2 regions of the Tardiphaga sp. P4_G1 genome follow, and region 2 is predicted to be linked to the other one. Evidence: predicted binding sites of a transcription regulator. Region 2 holds the regulator's gene; the other holds the start of a gene.
The links. The regulator PhoB, encoded in region 2, activates phosphate uptake and scavenging genes when phosphate is short. The targets are predictions, from matches to a motif close to TGTCATNNANCTGTCAT.
Positions count from the first base shown of each region.

Region 1: a site for PhoB is predicted at 2,814-2,830, ahead of AC1DUY_RS06520 (YdcH family protein). Genes of this name have one in related genera too.

Region 1 is NZ_JBFUJU010000002.1:517,184-525,011, forward strand. It holds gene AC1DUY_RS06510 (sensor domain-containing protein) at 1-1,116, opposite strand, end outside; gene AC1DUY_RS06515 (NAD(P)/FAD-dependent oxidoreductase) at 1,307-2,410, shown strand; gene AC1DUY_RS06520 (YdcH family protein) at 2,579-2,764, opposite strand; gene AC1DUY_RS06525 (YdcH family protein) at 3,014-3,220, shown strand; gene AC1DUY_RS06530 (hypothetical protein) at 3,644-3,895, shown strand; gene AC1DUY_RS06535 (hypothetical protein) at 3,922-4,290, opposite strand; gene AC1DUY_RS06540 (hypothetical protein) at 4,289-4,468, shown strand; gene purE (5-(carboxyamino)imidazole ribonucleotide mutase) at 4,465-4,953, shown strand; gene AC1DUY_RS06550 (5-(carboxyamino)imidazole ribonucleotide synthase) at 4,962-6,047, shown strand; gene aqpZ (aquaporin Z) at 6,074-6,796, opposite strand; gene rpsU (30S ribosomal protein S21) at 7,080-7,382, shown strand; gene AC1DUY_RS06565 (tetratricopeptide repeat protein) at 7,553-7,828, shown strand, end outside.
Region 2 is NZ_JBFUJU010000007.1:167,458-175,285, forward strand. It holds gene AC1DUY_RS18305 (aspartate aminotransferase family protein) at 1-725, opposite strand, end outside; gene AC1DUY_RS18310 (GcrA family cell cycle regulator) at 1,172-1,681, shown strand; gene phoB (phosphate regulon transcriptional regulator PhoB) at 1,784-2,488, opposite strand; gene phoU (phosphate signaling complex protein PhoU) at 2,581-3,294, opposite strand; gene pstB (phosphate ABC transporter ATP-binding protein PstB) at 3,323-4,150, opposite strand; gene pstA (phosphate ABC transporter permease PstA) at 4,147-4,992, opposite strand; gene pstC (phosphate ABC transporter permease subunit PstC) at 4,994-5,992, opposite strand; gene pstS (phosphate ABC transporter substrate-binding protein PstS) at 6,148-7,158, opposite strand; gene AC1DUY_RS18345 (ATP-binding protein) at 7,598-7,828, opposite strand, start outside.

The DNA of each region.
Region 1 (7,828 bases), on a different contig from region 2:
GATAGCGTCTTCGCGTTTGCGACCCAGAATGACTTCTGCGCCGCGATTGGCGAACAGATAACGACCGGTGCTGATCTGTTGCACCATCAGCGACACAGGAATGTTGTCGAGCACGGTCTCAAGGAATTTCTTGGCGTTCTCCAGTTCCTTGGACAGCGACTTGCGGTCGGTCACATCCTCGAACAGCGCAATCAGAAATGCCGGCTCATTGCGTTCGTTAAAGGCAATCACGCGATTGCTATCCAGCGTGCGGAGGTCTGAGCCAATCTCCACATTGAACTCGCTGCGACACTGACTGCGCGTTTCCACTGCCAGGGCATCGGCTTCGGCAATCGCTTTCGCAGACTGTGCGGAGAATATCTGATCCGGTCGCTTGCCGACGATCTTATCGCGCGAGAGCCGAGAGAAGGTCTCGAAAGCCCGGTTGGCGAAGATATAGCGGCCATCGTCAATGGTCTTGGCCGCGACGCAGATCGGGACGTGATCAAGGACAGATTCGAGGAATTGCTTGGTGGTCGCAAGCTCGCGCTGCAGAAAACGCTGCTCGGTGCAGTCCTCATGAATCCCAATGGCGCCGCCATTGGGAAGCCGGCTGAACTTGACGTGAACGGATTGCCCGCCGGGCATTTCGGCAATGTACTCGCCGGCGGAAACAGTCTGCTCGTAGAAGCTCTGGGTGGCCAGATCGAGCTTGCCACGCTGGCGGCGTAACTCACGCAATTCTGGACCGGTAATATCCTTGGTGATGTCGGCGCGCGTCAGGTCGTAGATCTCAAGATAGCGATCGTTGCAAAACACGACCCGCTTCTGGTCGTCGAGCATCACGATGCCTTGGCCGAGATGATTGAGGGCAGAACCGACAAACGCATTGCGACGATGCTGCTCGCGACGCACATTGCGCAGCGCCGAGGCGACCCACAGCACAATGGCGGCGAGAAATGCCAGCGCGACAAATCCACCGATGAGGATCTGCCAGATCATTTGCGGGTCGAGCTCACTGATATAATGAACCGCCGGGGATTCTGCGTGGGCTCCGGCAATGCTGCCGAGAAGGCACGCGACTGCGATGACGGACACTGCCGCCTTGCTGTCTGATCGCCCGATCTTGCCAGTCATTACACACCCGCGTATTCGCAGCGTGAGTGTTTGGTTACAGGTATGTGGATCAGGTAAATACGTATCGTCGCACCTGCAGAATGCGGCGAAATTTGGTGGTAATTAGCTGTGATGCTTAATGTTTTACTAATGCGCCACATGCGCAAGGTCGAACCGCAGCTGACCGGCGCAGCAAACTATCGGACGCGACATGGACAAGGTTGAGTGCGTGGTGGTGGGCGCCGGCGTTGTGGGTCTTGCGATCGCCCGGCGACTGGCGGAAGCGGGACGCGAGGTCATCGTGCTGGAGGCCGCGGACGCGATCGGTACCGTGACCTCGTCGCGCAACAGCGAGGTCATCCATGCCGGCATCTATTATTCGGCCGGAAGCCTGATGGCACGGCTCTGCGTCGCTGGAAAACAGGCGCTCTATGATTATTGCCGCGATCGCGGCATCCCACATCGCAACTCCGGGAAACTGATCGTCGCCACACGTCGGGAGGAGATAGCCAAACTGGCGTCGATCAAAGCGCATGCCGAAGCCAATGGCGTCGCTGACCTCAAGCAATTATCCGGGACAGAGGCACGGGCGCTGGAGCCGGCACTGGCTTGCGAAGCCGCGCTGTTGTCCCCCTCCACGGGGATCGTCGACAGCCACAGCTACATGTTGTCGCTGCGCGGTGAAGCGGAAGCCGCGGGCGCGGCCTTCGCATTCCTCGCGCCCCTGGAACGTGGCCGGGTCACCGCCGACGGTTTCGAACTGGATGTCGGCGGCGAAGCTCCGATGACACTAGCCTGCGACATGCTGATCAATTCAGCAGGCCTGTCCGCAACCGCGATCGCTCGCATGCTCGACGGCATGCCGCTCGACCTGATACCGCCCGCTTATCTGGCGAAGGGCTGCTACTTCAGCTGCAATGCGAAAGCACCGTTCTCGCGGCTGATCTATCCCGTGCCGGAACCGGGCGGCCTCGGCGTGCATCTCACGCTCGATCTGGCCGGCCAGGCGCGTTTCGGCCCTGACGTCGAGTGGGTGGATCATATCGACTACACGGTCGATCCGGCACGCGGAGAGAGGTTCTATCCGGCCATCAGGCGCTACTGGCCGAGTCTGCCGGACGGCGCATTGATGCCAAGCTACTCCGGAATGCGGCCGAAGATCGTGCCGCCCGCAGTCGCGGTGCAGGATTTCATGATCCAGGGTGCCCAGACCCATGGCGTGCCGGGCCTTATCAACCTGTTCGGCATCGAGTCACCGGGGCTGACATCATCGCTGGCCATCGCGGACTACGTGGCTGAGATGGCGGGACATTGAACGCGAAAGGTTGCAGGCGAAGCGATCCAGGCCAACCGAATACTGGAGCTTCGTCGCAAACCTATCGCGGGATGAGGGGAAGACGTCATCGCACCTACGCGAAAGCAGTGACGTAGACGACGATGTCGATGCTGTGATTTATCGTTCGCTGATCAGTGCAGCCGTTGATCAGTGCACCGTTTCGCTGGCCCCGTTTTTGAGACGCTGGATTTCGTCCCTGACCATCAGTTTTCGACGCTTGAGTTCGACGATGCGGAGATCGTCGGTAGACAGGTGCACGAGCGCTTCGTGCAATTCGCTTTCGAGAACTTTGTGCTTGCGTTCCAGTTCGACGAGATGCGCCTGTAGTGCCATTCGAAAACTCCTCGGTAGGATTGAACCTCAGGATACGTTCGGTTGGACGATGAATTCTACATGACAGTGGACATCTGTCGATGGGTATTGAAAAGTGTATTTTGAGTTTCAGGTATCGTGTGAAACGAATCGTGACCTGATCGCGCCGCAAAAACATGGAACCGGACGGCTTGCGTGGTGCGCCTGCACCGGCGATAGTCATCCTAGAAATTCCTCGCAAATGACTTGCGAATCCAGTCAGCTAGAAACATGAACGACGACGAAGATCGCGAACTCCCGTTAGAACTCGCCCGATTGCAGCAGGAACATCGCGACCTCGACGCCGCTATCGATGCCTTGCAGCATTCACCGGCACCCGATCTTTTGCGACTGCAACGGTTGAAGAAGAGGAAGCTTCAACTGAAAGACCGGATCTCCTTTATCGAAGACCAGATCACCCCGGATATTATTGCCTGAGACAACGCGTCGCGCTGTGGCTGTTGGTTGAAGAACGGCCAAGGCTGCGAACTCAACGCGTGACGATCGATGGATCGGCTTTCTTTGCGTCACGGTGACTGCGGTAGGCTGGGCGTTGAGCTGGCCCATCATCAAAACCTTGCTTCGCGACGGCCGCCGCTCTTTTCGCGCGGCATCGTAGGCACGACAGCCAGACTTAATTCTGGCCAGCATCGCATTGTGGCGCGGTGAACTGCTGGGCTCCGCGAATTGATCGCCATGGCGCTCGCGCTGGCCGACGTGACGCTCGCACTGCGCAAGCCAGCTATTGCGGCCTAACAGGAGCGAAATGGGGCGACTGCAAACGAGGCGCTGTCGAAACTTGACAATAAGAACAAAATAAGAACATTCTTGTGCCGAGATCAATCGACTCGTGAGGGCACCATGGCCGATATCACCTATTATGTCGCACTGCCCTTCCTGCACGACGACTCTGGTTCGCCGGCCGCCGGTGCCGCCGAGGAATGTCAGAGCGCATCCGGCGCCATCCGCCGCGCCGAACTATTGTCCCGTGCGCCAGGTTCAATCGGCGCATTGGCCTTCAGCCGTACCGGCGATGCGATGATCGGCGAGTTCGGCGACGCCCAGGTGATCCGCGCCTTTGGCGAAGTGCCAAGCGACCTCAGCGCGTTGTGAAGGCGCCAACGCCGGCGATCGGCTAACTACACTTTCACACGTCGCGCGGTCTTGCGCACATACATCGCCCTGTCGGCCTGAACCAACGCGGCTTCGCCATCGGCATCAGGACTCAGCAGTGCGACGCCTGCAGAGGCGCCAGCCGACACGTTGATGTCGCGGAAAACGAAAGTGAGCTGGTTGATCGCCACGGCGCGGGTCAGCTCGCGGGCAAATCCACGGCGGTTGAGAATGTCGAGCAGGAAATCGGTTTCCGCCGAAGCGCGCAATTCGGCAATCTTCGCCTCCGCCTGTGTGAGTTGCGCTTCCAGCCGCCGAATCGTGAGCGCTGCCGCCGACGCGCGGCTTTTCGGCAGCGACACCAACGCCTTGGAACCCCGAACTGCCGGCTTCATGGAACGTTTGACCGACTTTGCAGCAGGCGTTCGGGTTTTCTTTTGCACGGGATTTGTTACAAGGCTTGCCAGTCTTCACCAAGACGAGATCATGTTTGCCACGCTCCTTGCCACGCAAGGGGACGACATTGTATTTCCAGCCTATCTTTCTGGATTCGCGAAAGAAAATACGGAATGACCGCGCCCGTCGCCATTATTATGGGAAGCCAGTCGGACTGGGAAACCATGCGCCACGCCGCCGAAACGCTGACCGCGCTCGGCGTATCCCATGAGGCGCGCATCGTCTCGGCCCACCGTACGCCGGACCGGCTGGTCGCATTCGCCAAGGGCGCCAAGGCGGCGGGCTTCCAGATCATCATCGCCGGTGCCGGCGGCGCTGCGCATTTGCCCGGCATGGCCGCGGCGCTGACGGAACTCCCGGTATTCGGCGTGCCCGTGGAATCCAAGGCGCTATCCGGCGTCGACTCGCTTTATTCGATCGTACAGATGCCGGGCGGCGTGCCCGTCGGCACGCTGGCCATCGGCAAGCCCGGCGCGATCAATGCGGCACTGCTCGCAGCGAGCGTGCTGGCGCTGCACGATACGGCACTGGCGACAAAGCTCGCCGCCTGGCGCAAGGCGCAGACCGATGCCGTGGCTGAAAAGCCGGAAGGTGCGGCGTGAGCGCTGTGGTGACGAAGGTTCTCAAGCCGGGCGATACGATCGGCATTCTCGGTGGCGGCCAGCTCGGTCGCATGTTGGCGATGTCCGCAGCGCGCCTCGGCCTCCGCTGTCAGGTTTTTTCACCGGATCCGGATTCGCCGGCTTTCGATGTCGTGCAGAACGCGACATGCGCTGAATATGCGGATGTCGAGGCGCTCGAACTGTTCGCCAGTGATTGCGACGTCATCACCTACGAATTCGAGAACGTGCCGGCCGCCACCGCGATGATCCTCGACGCGCGGCGCCCGGTTCTGCCCGCACAGACAATCCTGCAGACCACGCAGGATCGTCTGGCCGAGAAGGATTTTGTAACGTCACTGGGTATCGGCACAGCCGGTTACGCAGGCGTTGCGAACGCTGGCGAGCTCCATGCAGCGGTCAAGAAGATCGGTCTGCCAGCTGTCATCAAGACGCGTCGCTTCGGTTATGACGGCAAGGGCCAGGCAATCATCCGCGAGGGTGACGATCTCGATCAGGTCTGGAAGGATCTCGGCACCAATTCCGCGATCCTTGAAGCCTTCGTGCCGTTCGAACGCGAGGTTTCGGTCATCGCTGCACGCGGCGCCGACGGTCACGTCGAATGTTTCGACGTCACCGAAAACGAGCACCGCGATCACATCCTGAAATTCTCCTATGCGCCCGCACGCATCTCCGACACGCTTGCCGCAAAGGCGCGTGAGATCGCCGAGAAGATCGGCACTGCGCTGGGTTATGTCGGCGTCTTTGCCGTCGAACTGTTTGTCGTGCCCGGTAAGGACAGCGCGACGCTTGTCGTGAACGAAATTGCGCCGCGCGTGCATAATTCCGGCCACTGGACGCTCGATGGCGCCTCGGTGTCGCAATTCGAACAGCACATCCGCGCCATCGCCGGCTGGCCGCTCGCCAAACCCGTCCGCCACGGCCAGGTCACCATGATCAACCTGATCGGCGACGATATTCTCGACTACGGCAAGTGGCTCACCGTCCCCGGCGCCACCGTGCATCTCTATGGCAAGGGCGCACCGAAGCCCGGCCGCAAGATGGGCCACGTGGTTGAAGTGAAGCCGGCGACGTAACGGCGCCGGCTTCACCTCCTCATTCGTCAGGCGGTCGCCTTGCCTTCCACCACGCCAGTGGGCTCGTCACTCAGCCAGCGATAGATCGCGCCGCCGAGAACACCGCCAACCAGCGGTGCCACCCAGAACAGCCACAACTGTTGCAGTGCCCAGCCGCCGACAAACAATGCCGGCCCGGTGCTGCGCGCCGGATTCACCGACGTGTTGGTGACTGGAATGCTGACGAGGTGGATCATCACCAGCGCAAGCCCGATTGCCAGCGGCGCGAAGCCCGCAGGCGCCTTGCCGTGTGTGGAGCCCATGATGATGAACAGGAACATCATGGTCATCACCACCTCCATGATGAAGCCCGCCACCATGCTGTATTTGCCGGGCGAATGATCGCCGTAGCCGTTCGACGCAAAGCCCTTGGCAAGGTCGAAACCGGCAGCGCCGCTGGCGATGACATACAACACGGCCGCACCTGCAACCGCACCGACGACCTGCGCAATCACATAAGGGAGAATCTGGCCGGCGGGAAAACGTCCACCTGCCGCAAGGCCCACGGTGACCGCAGGATTGAGATGGCAGCCCGAAACGTGGCCGATGGCATAGGCCATGGTCACGACGCTGAGGCCGAAGGCCAACGAGACGCCGACGAGACCGATACCGACCTGCGGAAATGCTGCCGCGATTACGGCACTGCCGCAGCCTGCAAATGTGAGCCAAAAGGTGCCGATCAGCTCGGCCGCGTATTTTTTCCCATTCATGATGCTCTCCGGTCGTAATCGGCGTCCCGGCTGAGTCGCCGCGGGAATTATGCGTCCGTGCTCCAATACCTGTCGAGACAGGGAACCTGCCCTATCCCCACCCGGGAAAATTCGGAAAAAATACGTTATTTTCCCGGCCCAGAAGGTTAAAATGACGGCGCCGCAAGGTGGACATTCGCCATTTCATCTGGTACATCGGCGCCCTTGAGGTTAAGGGCATGGCCTTTGTCGGCCCTTCACTTTACCGAAATTCAAATCCGATCAATTGAAAAGAGGATGCCGCGTGCAGGTTCTCGTTCGCGATAATAACGTCGATCAGGCTCTCAAGGCGCTGAAGAAGAAGATGCAGCGCGAGGGTATTTTCCGCGAGATGAAGCTCCGCGGTCACTACGAGAAGCCCTCTGAGAAGAAGGCTCGCGAGAAGGCTGAGGCTGTGCGTCGCGCACGCAAGCTGGCTCGCAAGAAGCTGCAGCGCGAAGGCCTGCTGCCGATGAAGCCGAAGCCGGTGTTCGGCGCGGGTCCTGGCGCCGATCGTGGCGGCCGTCCCGGCGCTGGCGGCGCAGGCGCTCCGCGTCCGGCGCGCTAAGCACACTTCATCCACCGAGTTTGATAACGCGGGCCAAAGCCCGCGTTATTTTTTTGCGCAGTTGCTTTTTGCCCGAACTACTTCCTTGGCGCGCTGGTCTTGATCGGGTGCATTTTGCCCGATGTCGCGCTACCAATAGGTCATTGGTCGCTGCGTGAGATTGGCCCTGCATGGAATGTCCCGTCCGCAAGTCCCCGTCCCGCTTCGGCGCCCGCCGCCTTACCGCGATTGCCCTTATCGTTACGGGTCTGTGCGGCACCGGATGCTCGTTCAACCTGTCGTCACTAACACCAGGGTCTGACAAGGACGAACCGAAGACCACGGCTCTGGCGCCCCCGCCGCCCGCGAATTCCGGCAAGACCAATCCGCAGGATGCACAGATCCACGCTGCGCGCGCGCAGGCGCTCGCACAATCCGGCAAACCCGATGACGCGCTGCTGGCCTTC
Region 2 (7,828 bases):
ATGCGCTGATAGGCGAACAACTCGCCGGTGCGGCCCATGCCGGTCTGCACTTCGTCGAAGATCAGCAGGATGCCGTTCTTGTCGCAGAGTTCGCGCAGCGCGCCGAAGAACGCGTTGCTCGGCGCACGCACGCCACCCTCACCCTGCAGCGGCTCGATGAGAATGCCGGCGGTGTTCGGACCGATCGCCTTCTTAACGGCTTCGATATCGCCGAGCGGCAACTGATCGAAGCCGTCGAGCGGCGTGCCGTAGCCTTCGAGATATTTGGCAGCGCCGGTCGCGGCGAGCGTGCCGAGGGTGCGGCCATGGAACGCGCCTTCAAAGGTGATGATGCGCGTGCGCTCGGGATGGCCCTTGGAGAAATGATAGTGGCGGGTCACCTTGATCGCGCATTCCATCGCTTCCGCACCCGAATTGGCGAAGAACACGAAGTCGGCAAAGCTTTGTTCGCACAGCCGCGCGGCGAGGCGCTCGCCGTCCGGGCTCTTGAACAGGTTCGACATGTGCCAGAGCTTGGTGGCCTGCTCCTGCAATGCGGCGACCATATGTGGGTGCGCATGGCCCAGCGCGTTCACGGCAACGCCGCTGGTGAAGTCGAGATAGCGCTCGCCATCGGTTCCAATCAGCCACGCGCCTTCACCGCGCTCGAAAGCGACATCCGCACGCGCGAAAACAGGCAGCAAGTGAGCCTGAGAGAGGGGCGAAGACGTTGCGTTGCTGGTCATAACCGATCCGATCGAAAAGACTGCGGCCGCGTCGATGACAACTGTGCGAAATCGAACAACGGACCCTAGAAACGAAACGTGCCGCCCTTCTCGGGCGGCACGTGGGCATTATTCTATGTGTGCTGTGAAGACTGTCAACCGCGCACTGCGGCTTTCGAGTCACACGGAGTCGCAGAAAAAGCCGATTTTGCCGCTTTATTTGCAGAAGCATGTGGACGCGGCATGCCCGACTCTTGCGCGCGAGTCACGGCATATTGTAGCTTTTGCCTCGTCGGATACGACATCTCGTGCGGCGGTAGATCCTTTTGACACATCCAGTGCGGCGTAACAGCCGGACGCGAAATTCGCGCCCGGTGAGCGCTAAAGGATTCTGACCGCAGGGATTTTTGAAGTCTCAACTCGCAGCGCTGCCCGGTCAGGCCGGCGCTCACGAAGGGAAAACGGCGATGACGGTAATGACATGGACCGACGATCGCGTCGAACAGTTGAAGAAACTCTGGGAAGGCGGCCTCTCCGCCAGCCAGATCGCTGCGGAACTCGGCAACGTGACCCGCAACGCCGTGATCGGCAAGGTTCACCGCCTCGGCCTGTCCGGCCGTGCCAAGAGCCCCTCCTCGGCAGCTCCGCGGCAGCGCAAGGCGCGCCCGGCACAGCAGATGGTGCGCGTCGCCCGCCCGATGGCCCGTGGCAACACAGCATTGGCCCATAACTACGAGATCGAGGCCGAGCCCGACCCGATCGCCTATGACAACATCGTGCCGATCAGCCAGCGCCTGTCGCTGGTCGAACTCAACGAAGCCACCTGCCATTGGCCGATCGGCGATCCGTCGAGCGCGGACTTCTATTTCTGCGGCGGCAAGGCCCTGGCCGGCGCCCCCTATTGCGCGCATCACTCGCGCATCGCCTATCAGCCGGCCAGCGACCGCCGCCGCGCGGTGCCGAAGCCGACGCGCTGAGCTGGAAAGTATCTAAACCAAATGAAAATGCCCGGCGATGAGCCGGGCATTTTTTGTTTGGGGCTTCTTCCCTCTCCCCGCTTGCGGGGAGAGGGAAGATACCTACTCCGCCGCCTTGTCGAACCGATCATCCAGCGCGTAGCCGGCGCCGCGCACGGTGCGGATCGGATCGGGCTCACCGGCGGGGTTGAGCAGCTTGCGCAGGCGGCCGATATGCACGTCGACGGTGCGCTCGTCGATATAGATGTCGCGGCCCCAGACGCTGTCGAGCAACTGTTCGCGGCTGAACACGCGGCCCGGATGTTCCAGGAAGAACTCCAGCAAGCGATATTCGGTCGGACCGAGATCGATCGGACGGCTTGAGCGCACGACGCGGCGCTTGTCACGGTCGAGTTCGATATCGCCAAACGCCAGGACGGTGGCGAGACGCTCGGGAGCTGCACGACGGAGCAAGCCCTTCACGCGGGCCAGGAGCTCCGGCACGGAGAACGGCTTGACGATGTAGTCGTCGGCACCGGTGGCGAGACCGCGAACGCGCTCGCTCTCTTCGCCGCGCGCCGTCAGCATGATGATCGGCAATGCCTTGGTTTCGGGCCGTGCGCGCAAGCGGCGGCACAGTTCGATGCCGGACAGGCCCGGCAGCATCCAGTCGAGCACCACGAGATCCGGCACCCGCTCCTTCAAGCGGGTGTCGGCATCGTCGCCGCGAGCAACGGTTTCAACATCATAGCCTTCGGCGTCGAGGTTGTAGCGAAGCAGCGTCGTTAGCGCCTCTTCATCTTCCACAACCAGAATGCGTGCATTCACAGCCATCTTGATCAATACCCTCAGTGACGTCCGACAAGTCTTTAAATCATGATCCTTGCGGAAGACTGGCTTCCACTTTTCCTGATCATGCTTCAGACCGTCGGCGTATTCGCGAATGTGGTCATGTCGCCCTTCGGGCGCTTGTCGAGGATCTGCTGGCCCTCGATCATGTAGAACACGGTTTCCGCAATATTGGTGGCATGGTCACCGATCCGCTCGATGTTTTTGGCGCAGAACATCAGGTGGATACAGAACGAAATGTTACGCGGGTCTTCCATCATATAGGTCAGGAGTTCGCGGAACAGCGAGGTGCAGATCGCGTCGATTTCCTCGTCGCCCTTCCACACCGTCATCGCGGCGGGCAGATCGTGTGCGGCATAGGCGTCGAGCACAGCCTTGACCTGGGTGGTCACGAGGTCGGTCATGTGCTCAAGGCCGCGGATCAGCTTCAGCGGATGGAAGTCGCTGTCGAGTGCATTGACGCGCTTGCCGATATTTTTGGAGAGATCGCCGATGCGTTCCAGATCGGTGGCGACGCGCAGCGCGCCGACGATCTCGCGCAAATCGACAGCCATCGGCTGGCGCTTGGCGATGGTCAGCACGGCGCGCTCTTCGATCGTGCGCTGCAACTGGTCGATCTCGGAGTCGGTGGCGACGACGCGGGCGCCAAGTGCGACATCCCGGCGGATCAGCGCGTCGACGGATTCGACGATCTGCCGTTCCGCGAGGCCACCCATCTCGGCGACGAGACGGGTCAGCTCCTGCAGATCGTCGTCGAAAGCCTTGGTGGTGTGTTCAAAAGCCATCTCAAATTCCTCCCGCGAATATGTCGCGTCAGCCGAAGCGGCCGGTGATGTAATCCTGGGTACGGCGGTCGGTCGGCGACGTGAAGATCTTGTTGGTCTGATCGAACTCGATCAACTCGCCGAGATACATGAAGGCCGTGCTGTCGGAGACGCGGGCAGCCTGCTGCATGTTATGGGTCACGATCGCGATCGTATACTGATCCTTCAACTCGTCGATCAGCTCCTCGATCTTCGCGGTCGAGATCGGATCCAGCGCCGAGCACGGCTCGTCGAACAGGATCACTTCCGGCCGCACCGCGATGGTGCGCGCGATGCACAGGCGCTGCTGCTGACCGCCCGACAGGCTGAGGCCCGACGCGTTGAGCTTGTCCTTGACTTCGTTCCAGAGTGCACCGCCGCGCAGCGCCCTCTCGACGCGAATGTCCATCTCCGACTTGGAGATCTTTTCGTAAAGGCGGATACCGAAGGCGATGTTTTCGTAGATCGTCATCGGGAACGGAGTCGGCTTCTGGAACACCATGCCGACGCGGGCGCGCAGCAGGTTGAGGTCCAGCTTCGGATCCAGAATGTTCTGGTTGTCGAGCATGAGCTGACCTTCGGCGCGCTGGCCGGGATACAGGTCATACATGCGGTTGAAGATGCGCAGCAGCGTGGACTTGCCGCAGCCCGACGGGCCGATGAATGCGGTTACGCGGTTCGCCATCAGCGTCAGGTTGATCTTCTTCAGGGCGTGGTGTTCGCCATAGTAGAAGTTCAGGTCGCGCACGGTGACCTTGGGACGGGTCTCGCCCTGCAGGGCCGACGGCGGCGGCATCGAGACGGAAGGAACGCCAGACGACACAGAAAGCTCACTCATTTTGCTGTCCTCTCGGCGCCGAGAATGCGCGCGCCAATGTTAAGGGCAAGTACGGTCAAGGTGATGATCAGGGCACCGCTCCAGGCGAGCTGCTTCCAGTACTCGTAGGGGCTCTGCACGAAGTTGTTGATGGTCACCGGCAGGTTGGCCATCGTCTTGGTGAGATCGAGGCTAAAGAACTGGTTGCTCAGCGCGGTGAACAGCAGCGGCGCCGTTTCACCGGCGACACGCGCGGTCGCCAGCAGCACGCCGGTGATGAGACCGGCGCGGGCTGCACGATAAGCAATCCGCTTGATGACCAGGGAGCGCGGCAGGCCGAGCGCCGAAGCCGCTTCGCGCAGCGGGTTCGGCACGAGACCAAGCATATCTTCAGTGGTGCGAACCACGACGGGGATCACGATCACGGCGAGCGCAAGCGAACCGGCGAGAGCCGAGAAGCCGCCCATCGGAACCACCACCGCACCATAAACGAAAAGGCCGATGATGATGGACGGGGCCGACAGCAACACGTCGTTGATGAAGCGGATCACCGAAGTGAGCTTGTCGTGCTTGCCGTATTCCGCGAGATAGGTGCCGGCAAACAGGCCGAGCGGCGCGCCGATGCCGACGCCGATGACGGTCATGATGATCGAACCGACGATGGCATTGAGCAGGCCGCCTTCCATGGAGCCGGGCGGCGGCGTGTTCTGGGTAAAGATCTGCAGGCTGATGCCGGCGATACCGTTGTAGAACAGCGTGAACAGGATCAGCGCGAGCCAAGTGACGCCAAAGAGAGCGGCACCCATGCAGAGCCCACGGATGATCATGTCGTTGCGGCGGCGTGAAGCGTAAATCGGGTTCATATTAGTTGCCCGCCTTCTTTTCCAGACGCAGCAGCATCAGACGCGCCGCCGAGAGCACGAAGAATGTCAGCACGAACAGCAGGAGACCGAGCAGGATCAGACCCGATTGATGCAGACCGTCGCTCTCCGCGAACTCGCTGGCGATCGCTGCCGAGATCGTGGTGCCCGGGCCAAAGATCGAGCCTGTGATCCGGAACGAGTTGCCGATGATGAAGGTCACCGCCATCGTTTCACCGAGCGCACGGCCGAGCGCCAGCATGACGCCACCGATCACACCAACGCGGGTATAGGGGATGACGACGTTGCGGACGACCTCCCAGGTGGTGCAGCCGACGCCGTAAGCGGCTTCCTTGAGCACCGGCGGCACCGTCTTGAACACATCGACCGAGATCGAGGTGATGAAGGGCAGCACCATGATGGCGAGGATCAGCGACGCGTTGAACAGCGAGAGATAAGACGGCGGGCCGGCGAAGATCACGCCGAGGACCGGGACGCCTTCGAAGGCGTTGATCATGAATGGCTGCACGTGGTTGGCCAGGAACGGGCCGAGCACGAAGAAGCCCCACATGCCGTAGATGATCGAAGGAATACCGGCGAGAAGCTCGACCGCCATGCCGATCGGGCGGCGCAGCCAGTTCGGGCACAGTTCGGTGAGGAAGATCGCGATGCCGATGCCGACCGGGATGGCGATCGCCATCGCGATCACCGAGGTGATCAGCGTGCCGTAGATCGGGCCGAGCGCTCCCAGCACCGGCGGATCAGCCGACGGTGCCCAGCGCTGCGTCGTCAGGAACGAGAAGCCGAATTCTCGAAGCGCCGGCCACGCACCAACGATAAGCGACAGAATGATGCCGCCGAGGATAAACAGAACGGACAGAGCCGAGACGCGGGTGATCCAGTAAAACGCCTGGTCCCCCGTCTTGAAGGCATTCAAAGCCTTCGCACGATCATAAGGTCCGGCAGCGTCCATCGAAGAGCTCTGTACGGCCATGTCTGCCACGCCAGTCCCCTGTAATTGTTACAATACCCCAAAACGCATTGCCCTGGAGGGGCTTGTCAGGGCGCGAAGTCAGAAGAGAAGAAGAGAAGAAGAAAGAAATTCAGCCCTGCAGCAAACGGAGGAGAGATGCCCCTCTCCTCCGCCCACACACCAGATCAGCTCTTGATGTCAGCCGACCAGGTCTTTTCGATCAGCTTGACGACCGAGTCCGGCATCGGGATGTAGTCGAGCTCTTCGGCAGCCTTGTCGCCCTTTTCGAACGACCACTTGAAGAACTTCAGCGCTTCAGCCGAGGCCGCCTTGTCGGTCGGGGCCTTGTGCATGAGGATGAAGGTCGCCGCAGTGATCGGCCAGGACGCTTCGCCCGGCTGGTCGGTGAGGATCACGTAGTAGCCGGGAGCCTTGGCCCAATCGGCATTGGCAGCAGCAGCCTGGAAGGCAGCGACGGTCGGCTGCACGGTCTTGCCAGCCTTGTTGACGAGGCCGGCATAGGTCAGCTTGTTCTGCTTGGCGTAAGCATATTCAACGTAACCGATTGCGTTCTTGGTCTGACCGACGTTGCCGGCAACGCCTTCATTGCCCTTGGCGCCGACGCCAACCGGCCACTCGACAGCCGTACCGGTGCCGACCTTGGTCTTCCAGTCAGCCGAGGCCTTCGACAGATAGTCGGTGAAGTTGAAGGTGGTGCCTGAACCGTCCGAACGACGAACGACAGTGATGGCAGCCGAAGGCAGCTTCAGCTTCGGGTTCAGCTTGGCGATGGCAGCGTCGTCCCACTTGGTGACTTTGCCGAGATAGATGTCGCCGAGCACTTCGCCGGAAAGAACCAGCTCGCCCGAGGCGATGCCTTCGAGATTCACGACGGGAACGATCGCGCCCATCACCATCGGCCACTGAACCAGGCCGTCCTTCTCGAGCTGCTCAGCCTTGAGCGGCGCGTCGGTGGCGCCGAAGGTCACGGTCTTGGCCTGGATCTGCTTGATGCCGGCGCCCGAACCAATCGACTGGTAGTTCAAACCGTTGCCAGTCTCTTTCTTGTAGGCATCGGCCCACTTCGAATAGACCGGGAACGGGAAGGTTGCGCCGGCACCCGTGATGTCGGCGGCAAATGCCGAGGTCGAGGCGGCAACGAGGCCGGCAGCGACGATCGCTTTGAGGAATTTCATGGGATGTCTCCAATCTCGTGAGCGACCGCGCCGGATGCGCCAGTTGTGCTCACGCCGCCCGTTTAGGGGTGGTCGATTGTGCTTTTATGATAGTTCCGTGACACTTGGATGACGGCACCAAGCATCTGTAAATGCTTTGTTTTTCTGCCTCCGCGGATAATTTTACCGTGCAAATGACAGCGAAAATGCCCTGCCATACGGGTCATGCTAGGTCGTCAAAATCCGCCGTCACAGGGGTTAACAATATGTTTCAGCAGGCGGAATCCGGCCTCGCGCGCATGCGCGCGTATGACAGCGGCGGGCACGATATCGAGGGGGATCGGACGCAATGCCGCACCATCCGCCAGGGCTTTTTTGACTGTCTGAGCGAAGCGCAGCGATGCGGGACCGCCCGAGGGCGGCCCTGACGGGCACAAGAGAACGAAGGGAGTTTAAGGCGTCAGGACGCCGCGGAGGCGGGAGGCGCCGGCGGCGTCTTCACCTGCGGAAAGGCGGCGGTAAAAGTCGCGCCGTTCTTCGGCACGCTTTCGATCAGCAGCCGGCCACGATGCCGGTTCAGAATGTGCTTCACCAGCGAGAGGCCGAGGCCCGTACCGCCCTGTGCGCGGCTGTCGCCGACATCGACCCGGTAGAAACGCTCGGTCAGGCGCGGCAGATGCTCGGGGGCGAT